Regions from separate parts of the Rhizobium sp. LjRoot98 genome, predicted to be linked through region 1. Evidence: predicted binding sites of a transcription regulator. Region 1 holds the regulator's gene; the other holds the start of a gene.
What was found. Region 1 encodes LexA, which represses DNA repair genes until DNA is damaged. Its sites were predicted from a motif close to TGTTCNNNNTGTGTTCNG; they were not measured.

Region 1 (4,597 bases):
GGCCGGCGGGACGCGTGGTGCTGGCCGTGGCATCGCCGTGGAACTGGGGGCAGCGGGCGCAACCGTCTACGTGACCGGCCGCACAACACGAACCCGGCAATCGGACTATGGCCGCCCGGAAACGATCGAAGAAACCGCTGAACTTGTGACACAGGCTGGTGGCAAAGGCATTGCCGTGCGGGTGGATCATCTCATCCACGCCGAAGTCGAGACTGTGGTCGCCCGCATCCGCCGCGACGAAAAGCGGCTCGATATCCTTGTCAATGACATCTGGGGCGGCGAGTATTTGACCGAATGGAACAAGCCGGTCTGGGAACACTCGCTTGAAAATGGCCTGAAACTCTTGCGGTTGGCGATCGATACCCATCTGGTCACCGCCCATTACGCATTGCCATTGATGATCGAGAATCCTGGTGGCTTGCTGGTCGAGATGACCGATGGCACGGCGCAATACAATGCCACCCACTACCGGCTCAGCCCGTTCTACGATCTCGCCAAGACCAGTGTCATTCGCATGGCGTGGGCACACGCGCAGGATCTGGCGCCGCATGCAGCGACATCGGTGGCAATCTCTCCAGGCTGGATGCGTTCTGAAATGATGCTCGACATCTTTGGTGTGCGCGAGGAAAACTGGATGGAAGCGATAAAGGCCCAGCCGCATTTCGTGATTTCCGAAACCCCGCGCTTTACCGGCCGCGCCGTTTCAGCCCTGGCTGCGGATCCGGAGCGGGGACGCCTCAACGGGCAATCGACCTCAAGCGGCGATCTCGCCAAGATTTACGGCTTTACCGATCTCGACGGATCGCGGCCGGACTGCTGGCGCTACATGACCGAGGTGCAGGATGCCGGAAAACCGGCGGACGCCAGTGGTTACCGGTAGGACATGAAGGCGGCGCAGGGCGGTATTGCCAGAAACCAAAAAGGCCTTGCTTTTTCAGCAAGGCCTTTGGAAATTGGCTCCCCGGGCCGGATTCGAACCGGCGACCTGTCGATTAACAGTCGAATGCTCTACCGCTGAGCTACCAGGGATAATCTGCGGCGGTGTGTGCTGCAGAAGTGAGGCTGCTAATACAAATGCTTTTCCGATTTGCCAAGCGGTTTTTCAAAAAAAATGCACAATCTTGTCTGATTGTGGACAACTCCCCATGTGAGAGTTGAAAGCGCGCCGTTGATTTGCCGGGGGTAAACCCGCAGGATTGCAGCGTTCGCAGGGCATGGCGGGTGGCCAGACATTTGGCAGGTGGTATTTGATGGCAGAACAGCGGAAAACAAAAAAATTCGGCATCGATGCCCGCACCCACGAACTCGTCATCGGCACGTGGCGCATGCGGCTGCCGCAATCGCGCCTTTTGCGCATTTCCATCGGCGGCGCGCTGATCTTTGGCGGCATTCTCGGTTTTCTCCCGGTTCTCGGTTTCTGGATGATTCCCCTTGGCCTTCTCGTCCTGTCGCACGACCTTGCCTTCGTCCGGCGAAAGCGGCGGCGGCTTTCGGTCTGGTGGGCGCGCAAATGGCCGGCTTCCAGCTAGGAAGCTGGGCGTAAGGCCTTCTCCCGATTCGGCAGAGGCTTGAGCCGGATCCGATCCGCTTATCCGCCTGAGCCTGTCTGTGGCGTCGGGTCCTTGTCCGCAGGTGCCATTTGCGCCGGATCGGCCGGGGTTCCCTGCGTGGCCGGAGCGCCATTGTTCGGGGCAGGCAGCTTTTCCTCAACCTTGGTCGCAGCGTCGTTGTCTGTGCTTTCGCCAAACACTTCCGCACCGGCCCAGGCGAGCATTGCAAGGACCAGGCCGCAGATTAATACCATCAGTACCGGCCGGCCTAAAAAGCCTTGACGGGCCTGCACGCCGCTCAATTCCACGGTTTTCTGCACATCGGCATCGGAAGCGCGCTCATCGGTGTATTTCGCCATCAAAGCCTCCTCGGACGGCATCCGGAGCAGGCCGTCCATCGCATTGTTACGAGATAAACCGAAACGGTACCGGCCGCGCAAAGGTTCCAACAGATAGCTTCCCGCGATAAATGGCAGGCGGAATGCTGAGCGGAAAGGAGCCGCTATGCAGCATGATTTTCTGTTGCGTTGAAAACACTCACGAATTTTAGGGACTTGCGGAACACATATGGAACAGATAGTGTTCGTTCTTGATTTGTTTCTCGATTCTGGAGTGATCGTTCATGCTGACCCGCAAGCAACAGGAACTGCTTCTGTTCATTCACGAAAGAATGAAGGAATCGGGCGTACCGCCATCGTTCGACGAGATGAAGGATGCACTGGATCTTGCGTCGAAATCCGGCATTCATCGGCTGATTACAGCGCTTGAGGAGCGAGGCTTCATCCGGCGTCTGCCCAACCGGGCGAGGGCGCTGGAAGTGATCAAGTTACCAGAAGCCTATACCACGAGCCTCCAGCCCAAGCGCGGCTTTTCACCGAGCGTCATCCAGGGCAGTCTTGGTGCACAACCGGCACCTGCCGCACCCGTCAAGGCCGCCGCAAACAACGATACCGTCTCCATACCGGTCATGGGCAGGATCGCCGCCGGCGTACCGATCTCCGCGATCCAGAACAATACACATGATATTTCCGTGCCGCTCGAGATGGTTGGGACCGGTGAGCACTACGCACTTGAAGTGCGCGGTGATTCGATGATCGAGGCGGGCATTCTCGACGGCGACACGGTCATCATCCGCAATACGAACAGCGCCAGCCCCGGTGAAATCATCGTCGCCCTGGTTGATGACGAGGAAGCGACATTGAAGCGGTTTCGCCGCAAAGGCGCCTCGATCGCCCTGGAAGCCGCCAACCCTGCCTATGAGACGCGGATTTTTGGACCGGACCGGGTCAAGATACAGGGAAAACTCGTCGGGCTGATCCGCCGTTATCATTGATCTGATATCACTTCAGCTATGGCAGCTTAAAGGAGTGGGGAAGATTGCGTGATTTGTAGACATGGCTGCAAACCTGTCACCGTCCGGCGCGACGATAGTTTTGCCCCCTGAAAGATAATGCCTTAGCGACCTCATGAACCGACCGGAGCACTCTAAATCATGAGTAGCGGCGGAAATAAGGGACATGATTTTTCCTTCAATACGCCCGATTAACGGGCTGTAAGCCTATGAATTTTCAATGCGGCTTGCGCATCGGCAAATGTTGCCGTTCCCCTATCGCACCCTATTTTTGGAACCTATTTAGTAGGATTTCGTTGACCTATCGGCTCTATTCGTGGACGGAACCCAGGAGGCCAATGTGAGAACCGTTTTTACAAAAGTTTTGGTCGTGGCATTGATGGCCACAGTCATTTCGACTGTTCAGGCACCAGCATCGTTGGCCCAATCCTTGGACATATACATCGGACGCGACAGTCCCGCAGTTGAATACAGAGACCGGCGATACAATAATGAGTATCGTCCGCGCAGCAATTGCAGTGAACGGCAGGCAATCCGCCGTGCCTATCAGTACGGAATGCGTGATCCCGGCATCCGCTCGATAAACCGGCGCCTTGTTGTCGTTGACGGCATTGGACGCCGTGGCGAATACACTGTCTTGAAACTTGCAAACCGCCAGGGTTGCCCGCGCGTCAATTGAGACGTGGACAGATAATGCGGATCGCTCCAGCCAAGAGCTGAACGATTGGCATCGTTAGGGCGTTAGAAACAGTGCCGTTTCGCTAAGGGCTTTGGCGCTTCATCAATCGAACAGCCGACGGCAGCACTTGCGCACCAATTCACGAATCCGTCGCCCGTCACCTTCGTGAGAATGCGCCCGGCAACAGGGCAGGGACGTGGCGCTTTGACCGGGACGCCGCAATCTCGTTTTCGGCTCCTCGCACACCGGCTTGTTCATCCCCAAAGCTGTGGAAGAAGGGTTCGGAAACGGCATCTCAGAAATGACCAAGAACGTTTTTCAGAAATACCCTCTTGCGATTTGTCTAGGATCATTCTAAACCGCCGCCACAGTTCGACTATTTGAACTGGTGAGGCCTCGTGGCGGAGTGGTGACGCAGAGGACTGCAAATCCTTGCACCCCGGTTCAATTCCGGGCGAGGCCTCCAAACCTTTCTTGCTCCACCAGTAAGACCTTGAAATCAATCGAAAATATAGCGGGTGTGGCAGTCGGTTCCTATTTCACCCCTCCGTCCCGTCCTTGCTTTCGAGCAATTCGTGCCCATCCCATCACAGTTGATCTTCGATACGGCCTGTCTGGCCAGCCGCGCATGGTCTGCGTTGCGCGTGTAGATCTTGGATGTCTTCCCGTCCTTCCAGCCGAACATCGCTTCCAGCATATAGTCGGTGGCTTCGTTGTGCGCCTGATCAGTTGCCAGCCCCTTGCCTGGCTGAACCATGCGGACACTCTGTTTCCAAGTCCCTTCACTGTGAAAGCTTTGTCGAACTCAGTCCGCACATTGGTGAGCCCGGTGACAGGGTGCAACTCCATCACGGCTTCAAGGATCGGGTGAATGGCAATCTCGATATCCACCGGCGTCCGGTTGCGGTTCTTGAATAGCCGCAGCTTGAGAATATCGCCACACCGATGCTGCGGGCCGATAACAGCCAAGTCCGATACGCGAAAGCCGGTCTGCATTAACAGCGACAGCGCCAGTAC
Region 2 (4,597 bases), on a different contig from region 1:
CCCCCATTCCATGAGATCATCCTCGTTGAGAATGCACGATCCCTTTTGAGCTCTGAGATTCCCGGCGCTGAGCAAGCGGCAGAGGTGCCCCCATCCCCTCCTGGTTTGGGGGTAGGCGAGAACGTCCGGCGTGCCGTCGGAAAAGACCAGCCGGGCGCCCGGCTGAAAAGGCACGGCTTCGAGAGGCCGCTTCTGTTCCTCTCCCTTTTTACAAAGGGTCAGATTTTCCTGAATTGTCTTTGCGTGCTCCTCCTTGAGTGCCTTGATCTGCGCATGGGCGCGAACCACACCTGCAACGGAATTACGGTCGGCAATCCCGATGCCCGAGAGGTGCAAGAGCGCGGCTTGCATCACCATCTCCTCAGGTTTCGATGCCCCTTCGAGGAAGGAGAAATTCGAGCGGGCACCGATCTCGAAAAATTGGGGTTCCGCACTCATGCGAAAATTCCGTGCATGAACCAGCGCGGTGACGGCAACTGGCCGTAAAGCCCCTCGCGGTAGAGCCAGAAGCGATGACCGGTATCGTCCTCAATGCGGAAATAATCCCGCGACTGCGCATCCGCGCCATCGACCCACCACTCCATGGCAAGCCGTTCCGGCCCTTGGCTGCGGGAGACGCGGTGCGTCACGCGGCGCCAATGAAAGCTTTGCGGTGGTCCCTCCGGCACTTCGGCCAGGGAGACCTCTACCAGCTCCGGCCGGCGGAAAAGCCTGAGTGGGCGTTCGCTACGGGACCAGGGAAAAACGCCTGCGGCCGGTTTCTTGCCCGGTGTGAACGCATGGATGGCCGGGTTCGCGGCCACCGCCCGTTCCGGCACATGGCTTTCGCACAATTGAAAACTCTGCAGGCAATCCGCGCCGAGGCGGGCTGACACGCGATCGACAAACCCTGCGAGAGAGACATCCTTTTGCCGGGCACCGTCAAAATCCTCCTGCGGTGTATCAAAGGCTTCATACCGCATGACGTTCAGCCGCAGGATTTCAAACCCATAGCCGGCATCCAGATCATCATGAACGGCTTGAAGACGTTCGGAAAACAGTCCGGCGATCCGCTTCGGATCCTGCAATGGCTGCGAGACACCGGCGGCGATGCGAAAGACCCGGCCATCGACCCTAAACAGCATGAGTTCGAAAGCCCGCCCGCCCGCGCCGCGCTCTTCCAGGCTTGTTTTCAGCGACAGGGCGATCTGCCCGGTCAAATAGAGGATATCCTCCTCCGCCTGGACAGGTTCGATCAGGCGCCGCTCGGCAGAAAGACTGGCGACGGGACGGCGTGGAGACACCGGCTCTTCATCACGGCCGAGCGCCTGATCAAGCCGCAGCAGCAGTTTCGCTCCGAAACGCCGCGCAAGGGGCGCTCGTGGCGCCATGATGAGATCACCGACCTGCTTCAATCCAAGCTTCTGGAGTGAGGCGACCGTCTGCTCCTCCAGCCGGAGAGACGCGACCGGCAAGGGTGCCAGCACGAGCTCCATGTCCTCCTCGGCGATGACGCCACCGCTCCCGAAGCGGGAGGCCGCCCAGGAAAGACCCGGCGCCGAAGAGATGGCGCCGCGCGCATCGATACCCATCTGGAAGAGGCGCAAGAGAATGTCCTTGAGCAGCGCCTGCTCGCCGCCGAAGAGATGGGAACTGCCGGTAATATCAAGAAACAGCCCATCCCGGCCATCAAGCGCCACCAACGGCGTGTAGCGGTCGCACCAGTCGGCAATGCCATCGAGCAGGCGGCGATCGGCGGCCAGATCTTCTTCCATGACCTCAAGCCTGGGACACATGGCGCGCGCCTCCGCCACGCCTTGGCTTTTCTTGAGGCCAATCGCTTCCGCCACCTCGTCAAGCGCCGTCAGCCGCATGGCATTGTTGAGCCGCCCGGAGCAGACGATGGGCGGGGCGTCAGGACGCCCGCTCAAGCGCCAGGACAGACCCCACTTCTTGCGGGCGATCCGGTCGGTTGACAGGTGCGGGAAGGCGAGGGCCAGAATGCGCTGGGAGCTTGCGCGCAGACCGAGCATGGTCTGGCTCGCGGGCGGGGAGAAACTGACGGTCATGGGGATTCCACTCCAGAAGCAGGGAGACAGGGGCCGGATTTCGGCTTTTCTCCAGGGTGAGACGGAAAACCGGGTTGCCGATGCTGCCGCCAAGCATCGACCGATCCGGCAAAAAGCGGCTTGTTGCGGGCGCGGGTTCAACCAGAAAGCGGAAAGGTGCGCTGCTTGCCTCTTCCTCTCCGGACTGACGCAGGAGGAGGAGCGGGCGCCCTGCCATCTTTGCCCGCAGACTCAGCCGCCGGCTTTCGGTCAGGCCGAAATGGGCCGGATTGCCTTTGACCTCCAATATGCTGACTGAAAAGGCACCGCTTTCGACGGCGGTTTCCGCAAGCCAGAGCGCCTCCTCCAGCCGGCGCGGAGCAGCGTGCAGGAAACGCTCCGGCTTCACTCCGAAATCCGCAAGCCCGAGCGCATAGGGAATGCCTGTTTCCATCGATGTAACGGCATCGCTGATCCACAGAACCGGCGAGCGATCCTCATCCGGCATACGCTGCAGCAGGGCGGCAAGCGCCAATGCAAAACCAGTTGCCGCCGTTGCATCGCGCATCAGTTGCGAGCGGATTTCAGTCATGCCATTTAGGGCCAACCCGCCTTCCATGGCATGATCAAGCGCCGCTATCCCCAGCGGAACACGGTGGATTTCCCTTTGTTTTGCATAGCCGCTTTCACCGTCCAAAGCCTCCTGCCTCGCGGCGACGATGGAGCTACCCTCCAGCCTTGATATCTCTTCGCGGAGCGCAAAAAGACGCTCGCGCGTCATGGGCGTCTGCACCATGACGTCACTCCAATTCAGATTGTTCCTGTTATGTTCTTATAGATTCCAGAGCTTCAAAGAAGAGTCAACGGGATTCTCTAAGAATTTATTCCTTGACAGAGGGCATTCAAATTCAACCCTCGAAAAACGCTGGGGAAATAGCTATATCAGGGGGCAAGCAAGGAGTGCCCATGGCCCGCATAGACCAGAGCGACGATTGGCGAGACCGCCACGCGCCGACAATCAGCACATTCGAATCCCTGGCGCTGGAGGCTTACAGCCACCTGCCGGAGGAATTCCGGGCGCTGGCAACCGATCTGACCATCGAGATCAATGATTTTCCAGACGAGGACGTTTTCGAGGACATGGCGCTGGAAACGCCGTTCGATCTGCTTGGATTGTTCGAGGGGCGCGGCATCGGCGAGCGCTTCACCATGGAAACCGGCGAGATGCCGAACCGGATCATTCTCTACCGCCGGCCGATCCTCGACTATTGGGCCGAGAACGAAGAGACGCTGGGCGATATCGTCACCCATGTGCTGATCCACGAGATCGGCCATCATTTCGGCCTGTCAGACGACGACATGGAGCGGATCGAGGAAAGCGTCGAGCATGTCGGCGGCTGAGATGGCTTGAACCATCCCAGCCGGCCTTGAAGGCTCAGTGTTCGGAGAGCTTGGTGTCGGGGGTATATTCCTTGCCCTCGACATTCTTGATGACGGCCTGGCCGCACATCATCACCTTGGCTTCCTTGTTCCAGGCATAGGTCGGCGAACCATAGAGGTCCCAACCCTTGTTGAGGGCGGCGGTAACCTTGTGGCAGAAGGTGGCGTCATCGACGGCAGTCAGCAGGCGGTAGAGTTTCAAGAGTTTTTTCCTTTTGTGGTGATGGCATCAGCCTTTGCGGCGAGCCGCAGGGCTTGATCCAGATGAAGGCGCTCGACCATCAGGCCGTTGAGATTGATGACGGCTTTATCCCTATTTTCCGGGAGCGCGAAGGCATCAATGATGGATCTGGCCTCGGCAAGGGCGGTACCGGCCACACCGAAGGCGCTGTTGGCCGGGCCGATCTGGGCCGGGTGGATCAGCATCTTGCCATCAAAGCCCATGTCGCGGCCCTGGGTGCACTCGGCCGCAAACCCGCTCTCATCCCGGAAATCGTTGAAGACGGCATCGATGATATCAAGGCCGCAGCTGCGGGCGGCGAGCAGGATCTGCATCAGCCAGGCAATCAGGTAGGTGCGGCCGAGCAGGGCAGGCACGCCGGTTTCCTTGCGCAGGTCGTTCAACCCCGGCACGAAACAATCGAGCCTGCCGCCGCGGGTGCGGCCGGTTTCGGCAATCGCCGCTGCATTCAGCACGCCGCGCGGGGTCTCGATCATCGCCCAGAGGCGAACGCTATCCGGCGCATCGTTTTCCGACAGGATATCGACGACCGCCTGGATATCCTGCGGACTTTCGACCTTGGGAAGCAGGATGGCATCGGGGGACAGCGTCAGCGCGAAGGCCAGATCCTTTTCACCGAAGGGTGTCTTCAGATCGTTGATGCGGACAATCACTTCGATATCGCTGCGGCGCTCCCGCTTCAGATGATCGGCCAGTATCTGGCGGGCGGCAACCTTGTTGTCGATGGAGACCGCATCCTCGAGATCGTAGATCACCGCGTCGCAGGCAAGGCTGGCGATCTTGGCAAGGGCGCGGCCATTGTCGGCGGGCACACACAGGACCGAGCGGCGCAGACGGGCGGGGTGGCGATCGTTGAGCGAATTCATGAGGGCTTTTGTGCCCGGCTTTC

Region 2: the regulator LexA is predicted to act here: its motif matches at 2,844-2,861, upstream of ACSQ3J_RS12545 (ImuA family protein).

What each region holds. Positions count from the first base shown of each region.
Region 1 covers NZ_CAXUPW020000017.1:17,183-21,779, reverse strand. The annotation lists gene ACSQ3J_RS28730 (SDR family oxidoreductase) at 1-880, shown strand, start outside; tRNA gene ACSQ3J_RS28725 (tRNA-Asn) at 955-1,029, opposite strand; gene ACSQ3J_RS28720 (hypothetical protein) at 1,251-1,529, shown strand; gene ACSQ3J_RS28715 (hypothetical protein) at 1,589-1,909, opposite strand; gene lexA (transcriptional repressor LexA) at 2,173-2,883, shown strand; tRNA gene ACSQ3J_RS28705 (tRNA-Cys) at 3,973-4,046, shown strand; gene ACSQ3J_RS28700 (hypothetical protein) at 4,115-4,597, opposite strand, start outside.
Region 2 covers NZ_CAXUPW020000003.1:132,057-136,653, reverse strand. The annotation lists gene ACSQ3J_RS12555 (error-prone DNA polymerase) at 1-438, opposite strand, end outside; gene ACSQ3J_RS12550 (Y-family DNA polymerase) at 435-2,012, opposite strand; gene ACSQ3J_RS12545 (ImuA family protein) at 1,894-2,823, opposite strand; gene ACSQ3J_RS12540 (metallopeptidase family protein) at 2,994-3,428, shown strand; gene ACSQ3J_RS12535 (DUF1737 domain-containing protein) at 3,463-3,669, opposite strand; gene ACSQ3J_RS12530 (HpcH/HpaI aldolase/citrate lyase family protein) at 3,666-4,574, opposite strand.